Regions from separate parts of the Leisingera sp. M658 genome, predicted to be linked through region 2. Evidence: riboswitches for the same ligand, from Rfam matches in the RefSeq annotation. Region 2 holds a riboswitch; each other region holds the start of a gene.
The links. A riboswitch is a leader RNA that binds a small molecule or an ion and turns the genes downstream of it on or off. The one in region 2 is predicted to bind cobalamin.
Positions count from the first base shown of each region.

Region 1: another riboswitch for cobalamin. It lies ahead of K3724_RS00525 (DUF4198 domain-containing protein); the one in region 2 lies ahead of K3724_RS01860 (SRPBCC family protein).
Region 3: another riboswitch for cobalamin. It lies ahead of K3724_RS02870 (hypothetical protein); the one in region 2 lies ahead of K3724_RS01860 (SRPBCC family protein).

Region 1 is NZ_CP083546.1:101,986-107,313, forward strand. Features, by position in the region: gene K3724_RS00510 (MarR family winged helix-turn-helix transcriptional regulator) at 1-402, shown strand, start outside; gene K3724_RS00515 (TetR/AcrR family transcriptional regulator) at 582-1,124, opposite strand; partial or broken gene K3724_RS00520 (IS3 family transposase) at 1,392-2,556, shown strand; cobalamin riboswitch at 2,667-2,882, shown strand; gene K3724_RS00525 (DUF4198 domain-containing protein) at 3,023-3,808, shown strand; gene cbiM (cobalt transporter CbiM) at 3,819-4,436, shown strand; gene K3724_RS00535 (cobalt ABC transporter permease) at 4,433-5,026, shown strand; gene cbiQ (cobalt ECF transporter T component CbiQ) at 5,023-5,328, shown strand, end outside.
Region 2 is NZ_CP083546.1:347,937-353,264, reverse strand. Features, by position in the region: gene K3724_RS01870 (ABC transporter substrate-binding protein) at 1-631, shown strand, start outside; gene K3724_RS01865 (hybrid-cluster NAD(P)-dependent oxidoreductase) at 684-1,769, opposite strand; gene K3724_RS01860 (SRPBCC family protein) at 1,774-3,009, opposite strand; cobalamin riboswitch at 3,114-3,314, opposite strand; gene K3724_RS01855 (dihydrofolate reductase family protein) at 3,586-4,122, shown strand; gene K3724_RS01850 (TetR/AcrR family transcriptional regulator) at 4,138-4,677, shown strand; gene K3724_RS01845 (DUF1523 family protein) at 4,751-5,328, opposite strand, start outside.
Region 3 is NZ_CP083546.1:553,221-558,548, forward strand. Features, by position in the region: gene K3724_RS02855 (DNA polymerase III subunit gamma/tau) at 1-1,162, opposite strand, end outside; gene K3724_RS02860 (protein-tyrosine phosphatase family protein) at 1,358-1,906, shown strand; gene K3724_RS02865 (hypothetical protein) at 1,925-2,314, opposite strand; gene K3724_RS02870 (hypothetical protein) at 2,460-2,864, opposite strand; cobalamin riboswitch at 2,974-3,196, opposite strand; gene K3724_RS02875 (TetR/AcrR family transcriptional regulator) at 3,215-3,805, opposite strand; gene K3724_RS02880 (serine aminopeptidase domain-containing protein) at 3,890-4,768, shown strand; gene K3724_RS02885 (SRPBCC family protein) at 4,794-5,261, opposite strand; gene nudC (NAD(+) diphosphatase) at 5,319-5,328, opposite strand, start outside.

The DNA of each region.
Region 1 (5,328 bases), 250 kb from region 2:
GCGCTTTGCGCGCTGGGTCACCAGCCAGGTTTGTCGAACGACGCACTGAGCCGGCTTTTGGATCTCACCCATACGGGCACGGTGCGCCTGATCGACAGGCTGGCCGAGGACGGCCTTGTCAGACGACAGGCGGCGGAGCACGACAAGCGCAGCATTGCGCTTTATCTCACAGAAGCTGGCCAAGCCGCGCGGGAGAACATATTGCGAGAGCGGCTGGCCGCACTGGAGGCAGTGACCGGCAGCCTGTCCGCTGACGAACAAAAGGACCTGGCCCGGCTGCTGGAAAAACTGCTGCAAGCTGCTGCCGGTGACGACACGCACAAGCTGCGGACCTGCCGGCTGTGCGACAGCCGCGCCTGCACAAATTGCCCGATACTGGTGCCTGTAAGCGGGGCGGACTGAAGCGCCTGGCAATAGTGCCAGGCTTTGTCGCGCGAACGTCGAGGGGGATTGCCCTCGTTAATCCAGCGTGGCAGCCCAATTTGCCGGATCAGATACCTGCCGGCGGAGAAACCGGTTCGGTCTTACGTAATCCAGAACTAGTCTGTGCAGAAAGCCAGTAGCGGGCTGCAGCCAGGGTTCTAACCGGTCTGATAGCCTCGGACGTAAGCCCAGGTGGCGTCTGCTATGCGGCTTCTGAGCGCTTGGCGGCCGCTGTCTAGATTTGCAGGTTTGCCGATCAGCAAACTGGCAAAACCATGCACCATTGCCCACAAAGGCGTTCCGAATTCATGCGGGTCCAGATGGCCGAGGCCCTGCGCCTTCATGATGCCCGTCAGCTCATCAATAAAGGTGTTGTATGTTGCGCTGCTGGCCACGCGCGCTACATTGATGTTGTCCCGGTTGCGAGCCGCCGCCCACATGAGGTGAAACAGTTCGGGATTGTCTGCGCCAAACTCAGCATAGGCGCAGCCGCCAGCAATCAGGCTTTCAACCGAATACTTTGGATGTTTGGCAAAGGCGTCAATCTTGGCTTTGGAAAATCTCCGGAAGCCTTCGGCGGCGACATTTGCCAGCAATTCATCGCGGTCCTTGAAGTGCCGGTAGGACGCGCCGCTTGAAACTTGGTCGGCGCGGGCGGCATCGGCAACGCTTACGTCCTCAACCCGCCTTTCCCTGATCATTTCAATGGTTGCATCGATCAGGGCGGTCTTGAGATCACCGTGATGGAATTTCTTCTTGGATTGCGGCTAAGTCATCGGGTTTCCTTGAGCGGTTGCGACGGCTGCCAATTTCTACTCCATCAGCTCCGTGAAGTAAGAGAATCTTACACCATGTTGGCAGTACTCGATCTAAGTAAGAGCTACATATTTATCCCAAGGAGCACGCCAAGTCTGGTCTTCCCCCACTGAAGTGGTCCTCCGCTATGTTTAGGAAAACGGCGGAATACCATGGCCAACAAACGGCCAAAGCCCGAGGAGATTGTCACGAAGTTACGGCAAGTTGAGGTTCTGACTGGGCAAGGTATGCCGCGTCTGGATGCGATCCGTCAGATTGGTGTGACTGAACAGACGTCTTATCGCTGGAAGATCGAAGCATCGCAGCGCCATTGGTTCAAGCGTGATGCTGAGGGTACGGTGGAATGGGCACGGACCAGCTGAAAGAACTGAAGCGTCTTCAGAAGGAAAATGAACGGCTGAGAAAGGCGGTGTCTGACTTGACGCTGGACAAGTTGATTTTGGCGGAAGCTGCGAAGGGAAACTTCTAAGCCCCGCTCGCCGCCGCGCTTGCATTGATCGCGTTCGTGCTGAACTGCACATCCCGGAGCGCCGGGCATGCCGGGTTCTGAGACAGCATCGATCCACGCAGCGCAAAGTGCCAGTAGGCCGCGCTGATGAAGAACGATTGGCTGCCGGCATGATCGAGCAGGCGGGACAATACGGTCGATATGGCTATCGTCGGATTGCGGCTTTGCTGAGGGACGCTGGCTGGCATGTGAATGACAAGCGGGTCGAAAGGCTGTGGCGGCGAGAGGGGCTGAAAGTACCAATGAAACAGCCGAAAAAGGGACGGCTCTGGCTGAACGATGGATCGTGTGCGCGTCTTCGGCCACAACGGCGCAGCCATGTCTGGTCATATGACTTCGTGCATTGCCGCACTGACGATGGAAAAGCCTTCCGGACACTGAACATCATCGACGCGTACAGTCGGGAGTGTCTTGCCATCCGTGTGGATCGCAAGCTGAACTCAGGCACCGTCATCAATGTCCTGAGCGGCCTGTTCATTCTGCGCGGGGTGCCGTCGTTCATTCGTTCAGACAACAGTCCGGAGTTTGTTGCTCAGGCCGTCCAGAACTGGATCAAGGCTGTTGGCGCGAAGACCGCATACATCGAACCAGGGTCTCCATGGGAGAACGGATATTGCGAGAGCTTCAACGCACGGTTCAGGGACGAGTTCTTGAACGGCGAAATCTTCTACAGCCTGCGCGAGGCGCAAATCCTCATCGAAGAATGGAGGAAACACGACAACACCAAACGCCCACATAGTGCTCTGGGCTATCGCCCACCGGCGCCGGAAACCATCGTCCAGATGGACCCAAGGCAAGTCATGCACTAACAAGCAAACTGGACCATTCAAGTGGGGCTGATCAGTGGAGCACCGCAAGGTAGTACTCATTCGGCAACTGAACAGAAGACGGGAAGCTTGACTCAGTAAAATGGTTTTGCCATTCAGCCAGTGTGACCGGTTCCGCGAGTGTTTCAATGCGCAGCGGAAGAAATAGGGAACACGGTGCGGCGTACCCATAAGGGACCAAATCCGTGACTGCCCCCGCAACTGTGAGCGGTGAGTGACGCTGAACATGCCACTGGGATCTTTCCCGGGAAGGCCAGCCGAACCAAGACCCGCGAGTCAGGAGACCTGCCGGACACAGGACAAAGACTTCGCTAGCGGAGTGTCTGCCCTTTTCCACCGGACGCCGGGGTGCGCGTCTGGCGCGGCTGCCGTTCAGGCTTTTCCGTGCCACTATCCCCGTTGTTCATTCCTGATTGCAGGTGCGCCTGTGTCGTCGAATGAGGACGAAATGAAACTGAAATATCTGGCCGCAGCTCTGGCCGTATCCCTGCCGGTCACCGCATCGGCGCATTTCCAGCTGAACTACACTGAAAACGTGCTGATCGGGAAGCCCGGCGATGTGCCGATGGGGCTGGTGTTCTGGCACCCGCTGGAAAACGGCCATGTGATGGACATGGGCAAACCTGAAGAATTTTTTATGGTTCACAAGGGCGAAAAGGTTGATCTTTCGGACCGCTTGGAACCGGCCACATTCAAGGGCGCGGAGAACGAAGCCGCCGCCTACAGGGCGTCGGTTCCGGTCAAGCGCTCGGGCGACTATGTGGTGGTGACTGTGCCCGCGCCCTATTATGAGGAAAGCGAAGACATCTATATTCAGCAGATTTCCAAAGTCGTGCTGAACCGCAACACCCTGCCCACCGATTGGGATCAGCCAGTGGGCCTGGAAACCGAGATCCTGCCGCTGAACAAGCCCTATAACGTCATTGTTGGCTCTACCTTCTCGGGTCAGGTGCTGGCGGATGGCAAGCCGGTTCCGGGCGCCGAAATCGAGGTTGAGTTCATGGCATCAGAGCCGGACCTTGCGGCTTTTTCCACAACCAACCCGACGGTTCAGCCGATGTCCGGCGGCGCCATCGTTGCGATCGCAGACCAGAATGGCGTCTTTTCCTTTGGCATTCCGAAAGCGGGCCACTGGGGATTTGCCGCCCTCGGCTCCGGCCCGGCGACTGAGCATGACGGCAAGGAGCTTAGCCAGGACGCTGTGTTGTGGATCCACGCTGAAGAGCTGAAGTGAGAATAGCACCATGCATATCGTAGACGGCGCACTGTCGAATCCGGTTGTGATCGGCGGCGCGGTTGCCGCCGTCGGCGGTATCGCCATGGGGCTGCGGAGCCTGCCGCTGGAACGTATTCCGGCGGCGGGGGTTCTTTCTGCCAGTTTCTTTGTGGCCTCCCTGATCCATGTCCCGATCGGGCCGAGTTCGGTTCACCTGATCCTGAACGGGCTTGCGGGGCTGGTCCTGGGCTGGGCGGCCTTTCCGGCCCTGTTTGTCGGACTGCTGCTGCAGGCGGTGTTCTTTGGCTTCGGCGGGCTGACCGTGCTGGGCGTGAACGCCGTGAACATCGCCCTGCCTGCAGTTCTGGTCGGGCTGATATTCCGCCCGCTGGTGGCCCGCGGCTCGCCTCTGCAGGGTGCCATCTGGGGCGGAATCGGCGGCGGCGCGGCCATTGCTGCCACAACTCTGGCCGTGGCGGTATCGCTGATGCTGTCCGGCGATGAGTTCATCCTGGCCGCGAAACTGGTGTTCTTTTCCCATATTCCGGTGGTGATCATCGAAGCGCTTTTGTCCGGCGCTGCCATTTTCCTGGCGCGGCGTGTGAAGCCCGAGCTGTTTTTCGACACAAAAGGAAGCCTTGCATGATCCGCTCCTGCATTCTGATCCTTGCGCTGCTGGCGCCGCTCCCGGTGATGGCACACAATGTTATCTCAGCTGTTTTTCCGTCCGGTTCCGACATTGAGGGCGAAGTGGGCTTTTCCAACGGTGACATGGCCGCGGACCTGCTGATTGAGATCTTTGACGTGGCCGGCAGCAAGCTGGGAGAGTCCAGAACCGACGGTGACGGCTTTTTCCTGTTCACCCCGTCGGAGCCTGTGACACATATCTTCCGTGGCGATCTGGGGGCTGGCCACGTGGCCGAGATGATGATGGACGGTGCGGAAGTCGCGCAGATCATCGGGCAAAGCCCGGGCGCTGCAGCAAATTCTGCGGCTGCTGCCATGGACATCTCTGCAGCGCCGGCGGCGGCAGGGTCCGCGGGCCTCTCCGATCAAACCCGCTCCGAGCTTGCCACCATGTTGCGTAATGAACTGCGCCCGCTCCGCCAGGAGCTGACAGCGTTCAAGAATAAGTCGGACTTTCAGTCCGTGCTTGGCGGTATCGGCTATATCTGCGGCCTGTTCGGGCTTGGCTTTTACATCGCTGCACGCCGCAAGATCGGCAGCAGCGCATGACCTATGTTCTGACGAGCGAGGAAAAACCGCTCGGCGGGTTCGGCACCTTTCGCGCCAAGGTCACAGCACTTGACCCGCGGATGCGCATCATGATGACGGCCGCCTATGCGGTGGTGGTTGTCTCGCTCAGCAATCTTTGGGTTCTGGCGGCCGCTCTTGGCCTGTCGATGTGGCTGCTGGCCTTCTCTGGCCTGCCGCCCCGGCAAACGCTGAAACGGATGGCGATGATGGACAGTTTCATCATCTTCATGCTGGTGCTGCTGCCCTTTACCGTGCCCGGAACCCCGGCCCTGTCCATTTGG
Region 2 (5,328 bases):
GGCCTGCGACAACGCGGTGCTGCTGGAACTCGGCTATGACGGGCGCGGCACCCTGGCGGAGAACCACCACGTCTGCCCGATCCACCCGGAATACGCCGATATCGGCGCCCCGGTGCGCGACCCGGAAGCCGCCCGCCAATTGATGGAGGAGGCCGGGATGCTCGATTTCGAGCATGAGCTGTTCTCAATCGACGACGACTGGCGCCGCAATACTACCGATGCGCTGGCAGCGCAGATGCGCGATGCCGGCCTCAAGGTCAAACGCACGGTTCTGCCCGGCAACACCTTTTGGAACGACTGGGACAAATATCCGTTCAGCTCCACCGACTGGGGCCACCGCCCGCTGGGGGTGCAGGTGCTGACACTGGCCTATAAAACCGGGGTGGCCTGGAATGAAACCGGTCTCGCCAGCACCGAGTTCGACAGCATGCTGGAGGCCGCCTCAGCCATTGCCGATGCCGATACCCGCCGGGGGCATATGGAGAAGATTGAGCAGTTCATGCGTGACGACGGCACCGTGATCCAGCCTTACTGGCGCTCGCTTTACCGTCACGCCCGCCCTGGTATCATCGGCGCCGAGAGCCACCCGATCAACGAAATCCACGTGCACAAACTGGCGCTGGAAGCCTGATCAGGCCTTAAAAAAAAGGACGCGCGCCAGATCCGGCGCGCGCCCGTTTTCATCAGATATCGACCTCAACCCGGCCAATCGGGTTGGAGCAGCAGGCCAGGATGTAACCGGCCTCCACGTCTTCCTCCGAAATGCCGCCGTTGTGGACCATATGCACCTCGCCTGCGGTTTTCCTGACCTTGCAGGTGCCGCAGATGCCAAAGGTGCAGCCCGACGGGATGTTCAGCCCCGAAGCCTTGGCCACCGCCAGCACCGTATCTGTTTCGGTGCAGGTTGCCATAACACCGGACGCCGCAAAGCTGATCTCGGCGGCAGCAGTTTCCTCCGGCACCACATCGTCGATCTCGGGCACATCAGCGGCTGTTTCAACCGGCGCGCCAAAGCTCTCCTGGTTGTAGTTCTCCATGTCAAAGCCCAGGCCGTTGAGCATGTCGCGCACCGCCTGCATGAAGGGTTCCGGTCCGCAGCAGTAGACCTCGCGCTCCAGGTAATCCTGCGCGATCAGGCCCAGCATGATCTGGTTCAGCTGGCCGCGGTAGCCGGTCCAGACCTGATAGGGATCGTCCTCTTCCACCACCAGGTTCAGCTTCAACCCCGGCAGCCGCGACGCCATGCTTTCCAGCTGCTGGCGGGCGATGATCTCGCTGGGGCGTTTGGCGCAGTTGATAAAGCAGATGTCGGGCGACTGGCCGCGGTCGAACAGATACTGTGTCATCGACAGGCTGGGCGTGATGCCCGAGCCTGCGGAGATGAACAGAAACTTGCCATTCGGGCGTTTTGGCAGGGTGAACACCCCTGCCGGGCCGGAGGCGCGCAGGATCCTGCCGGGGCGCAGATGGTCCAGCATCCAGCGGGTGCCGATGCTGTCGCCCTGGGCCTTGACCGTTACCGAGATCGACAATGGCCGCGAGGGCGACGAGCTGATGGTGTAGGTGCGCCAGACGGTCCCTTCCGGCACCGGCAATTCCAGTGTCAGGAACTGGCCCGGCTGGTATTTGAACCACGCGCCGGACGGCGCGCGGAAGCTGAAGGTGGCGGTGTTCGGCGCTTCCGGAACAACCGAGACGCATTCCAGCATCTCGTCGTCCTTCCACGCCAGGGTTTCGTCCAATGTCTCAAAATTGGCCTGCAATCCCATGACCTTACTCCGCCGCAATCAGATGGCGGCCGGTCAGCGCGCGGGTCAGATGCTCGGCATACCAGTTGGAGAACTGAATGACGCCGCTTTCCTGCACCTCGGAATAGGGACCGGGTTCATAGGCGGGGGAGTTGATGCCTTTCTGGTTGTCCTCGACCACGATGCGATCCTCGTCATTGGTCGCCATCCAGACCTCGGTCAGGCGCTTGATGTCGTAATCCTGGCCCTCAACCGCATCCTTGTGCACCAGCCATTTGGTGGTGACTTCGGTTTCGGTCGGGCTGATCGGAGTGACACGGAACACGAGGGAATGATCCGGCAGGAAGTGGTTCCAGGTGGTCGGATAATGGAACTTCAGCAGCGTGCCGGCATCCGCAAAGGGCACCCGGCCCAGCGGCTTGGCCACTGCCGCCTTGCCGTCCATGGTGTAGCTTTCCGCGCCTTCGTTCAGCGGCATCCGTGCCAGCCGGTGCTGGCCGCGCGCATCCATGCGGAACTGCGCCGGGCAGCCTGCCGCTTCGATCCGGTCAAAGTGCTTTTGCAGATGCGGCGGGGTCTCGCCGCCCTCAACGCCTGTCACCGACGGATCCTCGGGGAAGGTCCGGCACAGCGACGGGTGGTTGCCGCCGCAGTGGTAGCACTCGCGGTTGTTTTCCCAGACCAGCTTCCAGTTGCCGTTCTCAATGATCGAGCTTTCAAAGGCCACCTTGGCATTGCCCAGATCATGCGGCTCCAGATAGGGGCGGGCCACCTCGGCAAAACCGTTAAAATCCGGCGCTTCATCCGCCAGGCAGATGTAGATCAGCCCGGCCAGGTCGCGGCAATGCACCGGCTTCAGCCCGTGTTTGGAGGCATCGAAATCCGGCCCCATGTCCCGCGCCCACAGCAGTTTGCCGTCCAGCTCGTAGGTCCACTGGTGGTAGGGGCAGACCAGCTTGGGCGAATTGCCTTTCTTCGCCTTGCACACAACCGAACCGCGGTGGCGGCAGGCGTTGTGGAAAGCACGCACTTCGCCATCAGTGCCACGCACGATGATGACGTTATACGACCCCACCTGATGGGTCACATAGTTGCCCGGTTTCGGCACTTCGCAGGCGGGAATGGCAAACAGCCACTCGCGGTAGAAGATCTGCCGCAGGTCCAGGTCCAGAACACCCGGATCGGTATAGAACGCCTGTTCCAGAGAATAGTTTTTCTGCCGCGCCATCAGCTTGGCCAGAATTTCGCTGTCGTGAAGCATCTGCTTCTCTCCTCTGCCGCATCCCCGCGGCGTGTTGGCTTGGTCGCAGGCATAGGCAAAGGGATTGCGGACACGCGCCGCAACCGCCCCGCCGCCGTCCGCGGTTGACGTTTTCATGGCAAGGCTGGTTTCCGGACTGTCCCGGGGCCATTCGGCGGCGGGGCCTGGCACCTTCCCGAAGCCATTGGCTTCAGTGGTCATTGCCATGCCTTGCCCGGGGTCACCGTTGCGGGGGCAGTGCCGGAGTTTCACCAGCTTCCCAATTCTCCGCCCCGAAGGACGGCACCTTGCTATCTGCGGTATTGCCTGAAAAATTTCCCGCCATCGGAAACAAAACCGACCCGCAAAAACCGGAAAAAGACATGCATGTTTGCCGAGCCGGGCGGGACAGGGATGTCCAGAAACTCAAACCGGCATCCGCCAGCCCGTTTGCGGCAAGCGCTTATCTTTCATGCGGTTACCCGCTGCTGATCCACCGAATCGATTCGCACGCAGTGAATCTTGCGCCGGCCCCTTGGAACGCGGCATGCGCTTAATTATATTCCGTATAATTAAACGCATGCACAGGAGAAACCGATGACCACCGGCCACGTCTTCATCGCCACCAGCCTCGACGGCTTTGTGGCCCGCCAGGACCATTCGCTGGATTGGCTGCACAAACAGCCTGTTGCCGAAGATGACGATGGCGGCTTTGCCGCCTTCATGGACAGTGTCGACGGGCTGGTCATGGGAACCGGATCGTTCCGCACCCTGCTCGGGTTCGGCCAATGGCCCTACAGCAAACCCGTTGTGGTCCTCAGCAGCAGCCTGACCAAACAGGACATTCCCGATGAGCTGAAGGACAAGGTGCGCCTCAGCACCGCCGCACCCGCAGACCTTATGCAGGAGCTGCAAGAAGAGGGCTGGACCCGCGCCTATATCGACGGCGGACGGATGGTGCAGTCCTTCCTGCGCCAGGGGCTGATCGCCGATCTGACCATCACAACGGTCCCGATTCTGATCGGCAGCGGCATTCCGCTGTTCGGCAGCCTGGACCGGGACATCGACCTCCAGGTGGCAAGCTCCCGCATCCTGCCCACCGGCATGGTCCAGGCCACGTTCCGGGTAGCCTGACCGATGCCCCCGCGCATGGGCCGCCCGCCCAGGGGCAGCCGGACCCTCAGCAAGGATGATGTGCTGAAAACGGCCCTGCAGCTGCTCGATGAGGGCGGCAGCAAGGCCCTCACCTTCAAAGCACTGGCAGAGGCGCTTGGCGTCACCCCGATGGCCGTTGCCCATCACGCCGGAACCAAGGACGAGATGATTGCATCCCTCGTCGCCATTGCATTTGCAGGTTCAGACACCCCGTCTGAAGCGGCAACGCCCAAACTGCGGCTGCGCGATCTGATGTCCCGCTATTGCGCCCAGGTGACCAAGCATCCGGAGCTTGCAAAGTGTATCCTGGAAAACCCGGCCCTGATCGGCTCCTCCCTGACCGGGCTGACCCGGCTGATCGAGACGGAAATCACCGCCGCAGACGTATCTGGCGCAGAGGCCCGCACCATTCTCTGCCTGCTGGTGGATTACACACACGGCTTCGCCTTTGCTGCCGCCGCGGCACCACGCGGGGCGCTTTCGGCTGGCGATTTCACCCCGGCGCTGGACTGGGTGCTCGACCGTATCGAATAAAAAAATGCGGGCCCGTTCGGGCCCGCGCATCCGTTTGCATATTTCAGAGCCGCCCCGCCCGCGGCCCCTCTCGTCACTTCGACTTCCAGCTGTCCAGCCAGCGCCGGAACCGCCCCCTGCGCTCGGCAAGCGCATCGCCCGCGGCATACAGGCTGTCTTCGACATTCTCGACCATCGGGTCGATCCGCGCCCGGCGGAAGCGGCGCCAGCGCACATAGACGGCCCAGAACACCGCCGCCAGAAGCACCAGAACAATGATCGTGAACCAGTTGGTTGGCTTGTCCTCCGGTCCCGCAACCGGGTTGATCGTCACCGCGTTGGGGAAGACCGACAGGAATTCATTGCGCCAGCCGTAGTGCATCACCGCTACCCACTCCGGGTTCGCCTTGGTTGAGATGCTGTCATTGGCATCAGTATACAGATTGGCGGTATCGAACTTGAAATAAGGCGGCCAATTCCAACCGGTATCCTCATTCCGGTACACGATATTGCGGCCATTGGGGCGCACCGCCTGGATGAACTGCACATCGCGGTTGATCAGCTCCGCCGACTGATCATCCGGCTGCGACCAGAAAACCCTCGTCCAGTCGTTCAGCTCCTGCCGCTCCTCATAGGTATTGACGATCCGCACCACATCGTACTGCGGCAGCG
Region 3 (5,328 bases), 210 kb from region 2:
CTTCGGGTGAGGGCAGGTCGGCCACATGGGTCAGCCGGATCACCGCCATCTCGGCGGCCATCATCGCATTGGGGGCTGCGGCGACTTCCTCCAGCGCCTTCAGCAGCATCTGCCACATGCGGGTGAGGACGCGCATCGCCAGCGCATCCGCCATCGCTCTGCCGCGGGCACGTTCATCCGGGCTGACGGTCGGGTCCTCGGCGGCATCCGGCGTGATCTTAACCACCGAGACCCAATGGGTGATCTCGGCCAGGTCGCGCAGCACCGCCAGCGGGTCGGCGCCTTCGGCATACTGGCCACTGAGTTCGGTCAATGCAGCCGCCGCATCGCCGCGCAGGATCATGTCCATCAGGTCCAGCACCCGGCCCCGGTCGGCCAGACCCAGCATAGCGCGCACCTGATCGGCAGAGGTTTCACCCGCGCCATGGGAAATCGCCTGATCCAGCAGCGAGGTAGCGTCGCGGGCGGAACCTTCGGCGGCGCGGGTGATCAGCGCCAGCGCGTCCTCGGCGATCCGGGCGTTTTCAGCGCCGGCAATCTTTTGCAGCAGCGCGATCATCACTTCGGGTTCAATGCGGCGCAAATCAAACCGCTGGCAGCGCGACAGCACCGTCACCGGCACCTTGCGGATCTCGGTGGTGGCAAAGATGAACTTCACATGCGCGGGCGGTTCCTCCAGCGTCTTCAGCAGCGCATTGAAGGCGCTGGTCGACAGCATGTGAACTTCGTCAATGATGTAGATCTTGTAGCGGGCCGAGGCGGCGCGGTACTGCACGCTGTCGATGATCTCGCGGATGTCGTTGACGCCGGTGCGCGACGCCGCGTCCATCTCCATCACGTCGACATGGCGGCCTTCCATGATCGCGGTGCAATGCTCGCACTGGCCGCACGGATCGGTGGTGGGGCCGCCCTGGCCGTCCGCACCAATGCAGTTCATGCCCTTGGCGATAATCCGCGCGGTGGTGGTTTTGCCGGTGCCGCGGATGCCGGTCATAATAAAGGCCTGGGCAATCCGGTCAGCGGCAAAGGCGTTTTTCAGCGTCCGCACCATGGCGTCCTGCCCCACCAGATCGGCAAAGGTTTCGGGCCGGTATTTGCGGGCCAGAACCTGATATTGGGATTGGCCGGATGCGCCGGAAGTGCCGCTGGGGGTATCGTTCATGATGTCTCGTGCCGGATTCGGGATGCGGGGTGTTTCGCGTTGCGCGCAGGGTATTGAAGCGCGGCCCGTTCGTCCACCGCCGATGGGGCTGGCACGGGGCCGCAAAAGAGCTTTGGGATTGCCCGCTTAACGCTTAGGCTGCGAAGGCAGGGGACTGCGGGGGAAATGCAGGAACGCAGCGGCTAAGGAGGCGGTATGCGATCTGAGGATATCCCGGAACCTGCGGCGCAGGACGGCGCGGCGCCGGCGGGCCTGACCATCCACGCGCTGTCAGCAGGCGGCGGCATTCTGGCGCTATGCCCGCTGCCCGGGGCGGGAGGCGATTACCGCAATGACCTGATCCAGATCTATCAGTGGAGGCCGGGGCTGGTCATCTCAATGACCACCGAGGCCGAGCACGCAGCCGCAGATGTGCCGCGGCTAGGGATTGATATTCAAAGCATGGCCTGCCGCTGGCTGCACCTGCCGGTGCCGGATTTCCAGGTGCCGCCGCCCGCTGTGGCGGCAAAATGGGCGGCGGCCAGCACGTCCGCACGGCAAGCACTGTCCGGCGGCGGCCGGGTGCTGGTGCATTGCAGGGGCGGCTGCGGGCGCTCCGGCATGGCGGTGCTGCGGCTGATGATCGAATGCGGCGAAGCCCCGGCGCAGGCGCTGACCCGGCTGCGCGCTGTACGGCCCTGCGCGGTCGAGACGGAGGAGCAGCTGGATTGGGCCTGTGCCGGTGCGCAGGCTGCCGGGCCGTGACCAGCGCCGCCACTGGGGCTAGTCGAAGCTCAGATCAAAACCTCTACCGATGATAAAAGGCGCCCGGAAGTTTTCGCCATGAAAATAGTAAAGCCCCTGCTCCGCATCTTTCACAATGGCATAGCAGCCCCATTCCGGTGTGTTCCATAATCCGGACCAGCTGGAGCAGTACTGGCCGTCTTCGATTTTATAACGTGCTTCCGAAGGGGCGGCGTCGCCTTGCTTGATCCAGAGCGTCAGTCCGGACTCCGAGAAATACTGGCGGGTATGGCTGTCGAAATGCAGCCCTTCAATCGTCTTCCCGGTCAGCAGGTCTATGATCTCCTCGGTGGACAGCGGCTGTTCGGCGGCGGCAAATGTTGCGTAGGCACTCATGACAGCGCAGGCCGGCAGAAAGGTCTTAAACATTGGCAATCCCCTTGCATTAAGTCTGAATACCGGGAATTGCCTAGAGCCGATCCGGCGGACGGGCCAGTCTGATGCCGAACACATTTGTGTCAGCCGGATATGTTTCGGGCCGCAGGGAACCGCGCCAGCCCGTTCGGGTTGCGGATCACAGTGCCATCATCCGTTCTGCTTCCCGCGCGTTCACCGTTTTCGGCAGCGCCTCCATCAGCGCGCAGGGACGGGTGTCCAGCTTTGACGCGGCAAAACCGGTTCCGTCGCGGCTGAGGATGGCATCGGCAAAGCGGTCCAGCCCCTCGCGCGGCGCCTCTTCACCCACACCGCAATACAGCCGGATCCGGTCATGGCCGGCGGCAAACTGCGCCGGGCAGCTGCGCGGGCAGCCGTCCAGTGCGGTGGTGCCGGTGATCTCGAAATCGTCTTGCGTCAGCGGTTTTGCCTTGGTCATCGCCTCGGCAAGTTTGGTGATCATCCGCTGTGCCGCGGGGCAGGGGCGCCCCAAATACTTGCAATCTGTTGCCGCATAGAAATGCGTCTGGTCGGTCCACATCATATCTGCGCCCTCCGCGCGTGGCACGGGGGTCATGGGGACAAGAGACCGGATGAAAGACGGATCACAGCCGCCGCAGCCATCAGACCCTGTCCGGACACCCCGCCCGGGTTCGAGTTACACGTCTGATGGCAGGTCTCCTGACTTGCGGGTCGATGCTTTCCCGATCCTTCCCGGCCTCGTTTCGAGGGCCAGTGGCTCTATCGGGGTCGCTCGCCGCTTACAGTTGCGGGGGCAGTCTCGGACTGGGCCAGCTTGCGCAGGCCGCACCGTGTTCCCTTTTCATCCCGGACACAAGATTCTGTGGCACGGGAACCATCAGCACAAGCGGTAGCGGTTAGGTGCCCGAGTCGTCAATTGTTTTTCTGCATCTGCAAATACAGTCCCCGGATCACATCCGAGTCGCGCCGCACCCGGGCCAGCTGCCAGCCGCCCTGCAGCAGGATGTAGAAATTCTCCGCCGCCGCGCGGGCCTCAGGTTCGGGCAGGCCCAGGCGGCGGGCGTGGCGGGTGGTTTCAGTAATCCAGCCCTCGAACAGATGCGCGGCGTGCTGGTGGAACGCCTCGTTCTCCGGCCCTTCGAACAGGGTAGCCGAAACCGGGCAGCCGCTCCATTTGCCTTGTTTGTCAAACAGCTTGGCCAGTTTGTAACAGACCGTCTTGGCCCCCTCCCGGAAGGTGGGCGCCGGGGCAAAGGACGCGTCAATCAGCAGCAGCATCTGCCCTGACGCCCAATCCGCTGCGGCCAGGGCCAGGTCGGATTTGCCACTGGGGAAATGGTGATAAAGCGAGCCCTTAGGCGCCCCCGCCTCAGCCAGCAGTTCCGCCAGCCCGGTGCCGCTGTAGCCCTTGTTGCGGAACAGGCCGGCAGCGGCGCGGATCAGCCGCTCGCGGGTTGGGGGCAGGCTGGTCCCACCTGCCTTGGCTGTCGTTACGTCATTCATGGCGGCAACTTGACAGCATTGGACCGATTGGTCCAGAGATGAATTAGACCAATCGGTCTAGATCAATCGGCTCAGGAGGCTGCCATGCTGGACAAAAGCGCAGAACATACCGCGGTTATCCGCGAGGAGGCCCTGCGGTTTGCATCTGGCACCCACATGCTGGCCGGGCGGCTGTACCACCCTGCGGGGCCGGTGCGGGCAGCAGTGGTGCTGAATGGCGCAACCGGGGTGCCGCAGCGCTATTACCGGCATTTCGCGCGCTGGCTGGCAGCAGAGCAGCAAATGGCCTGCCTGACCTATGACTACCGGGATTTCGGAGACTCGGCGCGGGGCCATCCGCGCCATTCCGACGTGACAATGGTTCAATGGGCGCTGGAGGATCAGCCAGCTGCCAGGGCCGAACTGCAACGGCACTATGCGGGCGTGCCGTTGTGGGTGATCGGCCATTCGCTGGGGGCAATGCTGATGCCCCTGCAGGATGGCCTGAAGGACGTCGCCCGCATGATCGTGGTTGCGGGCGGCTTGGTGCATCACCACGATCATCCCTGGCCCTACCGCGCGCTGGCGCTGGCTTTCTGGTTCGGCCATGTGCCGCCATTGGTCCGTGCCTTGGGCTATCTGCCCGGGCGCGCGGTGGGGTTCGGGGCCGATTTGCCTGCCGGGGTCTACTGGCAGTGGCGGCGCTGGTGCACCACGCCCGGCGGCTACTTGCCGGAAACCGGCTTGGCCTTGCCGCGGCCCAAATGGGCAGGCACCGGCGTGCCGGTGGATCTGTATGCGATGGCGGATGACGATGTTGTGCCGCCCGCGGCCGTTTGGCGGCTGGGGGACGTCTTTGGCGATGTGCCGCAGCGGCGGACGGTGCTGGTGCCGCAGGAGGCGGGCGTGCAGAAGATCGGCCACCTGGGCGCCTTTGCCCGCGCCAATGCTGCCCTGTGGCCGCGGCTGCTGCCGCCGCAATAGCACGGCGCCCCGCCAAACCTTGGGATCAGGCGGTGCGGTTCAGCCGTTCCTCGGTGATCCGGGCATAGTCGGCCAGCCGCAGCTTGAACCGGCGGGTGAGGTTGCTGCGGGCCAGTTTCAGCGATTGCACCAGCAGCCGGCCGGTCAGGGTGGTCGGCGCCAGTTTCAATTGCACCGACATCCGGGTCCGCCGCGGCGACAGCGCCAGCAGCTCAACCTCAAGCTGGCCGTCCAGGCCGCTGCCGCTGCCCGTCAGCGCCAGCCCGGTGACCGGGGTATAAGACGCCAGCGTCAGCCGGATATCGCGCTGCTTGCCGCGAAACCGAAAGCCGATATTCCAGGCCAGGCCGTTTTCCGGTTGGGCGGTGTCGCCGGTCCGCTGCACGTCGATGCCGCGCCGCAGGGCCGAGCGCTCCAGCAGTCCGAAATCGGAGACCGCGCCAAAGACGTCGGCAATCGGGGCTTCGATATCTTCTTTGCTTTGAAATTCCATGCGCGCCTGCTTTGGTTGCGCTGCCGTGCCGGCGCGCCGTTTTCGGCAATATGCTATTTAGTCCAGG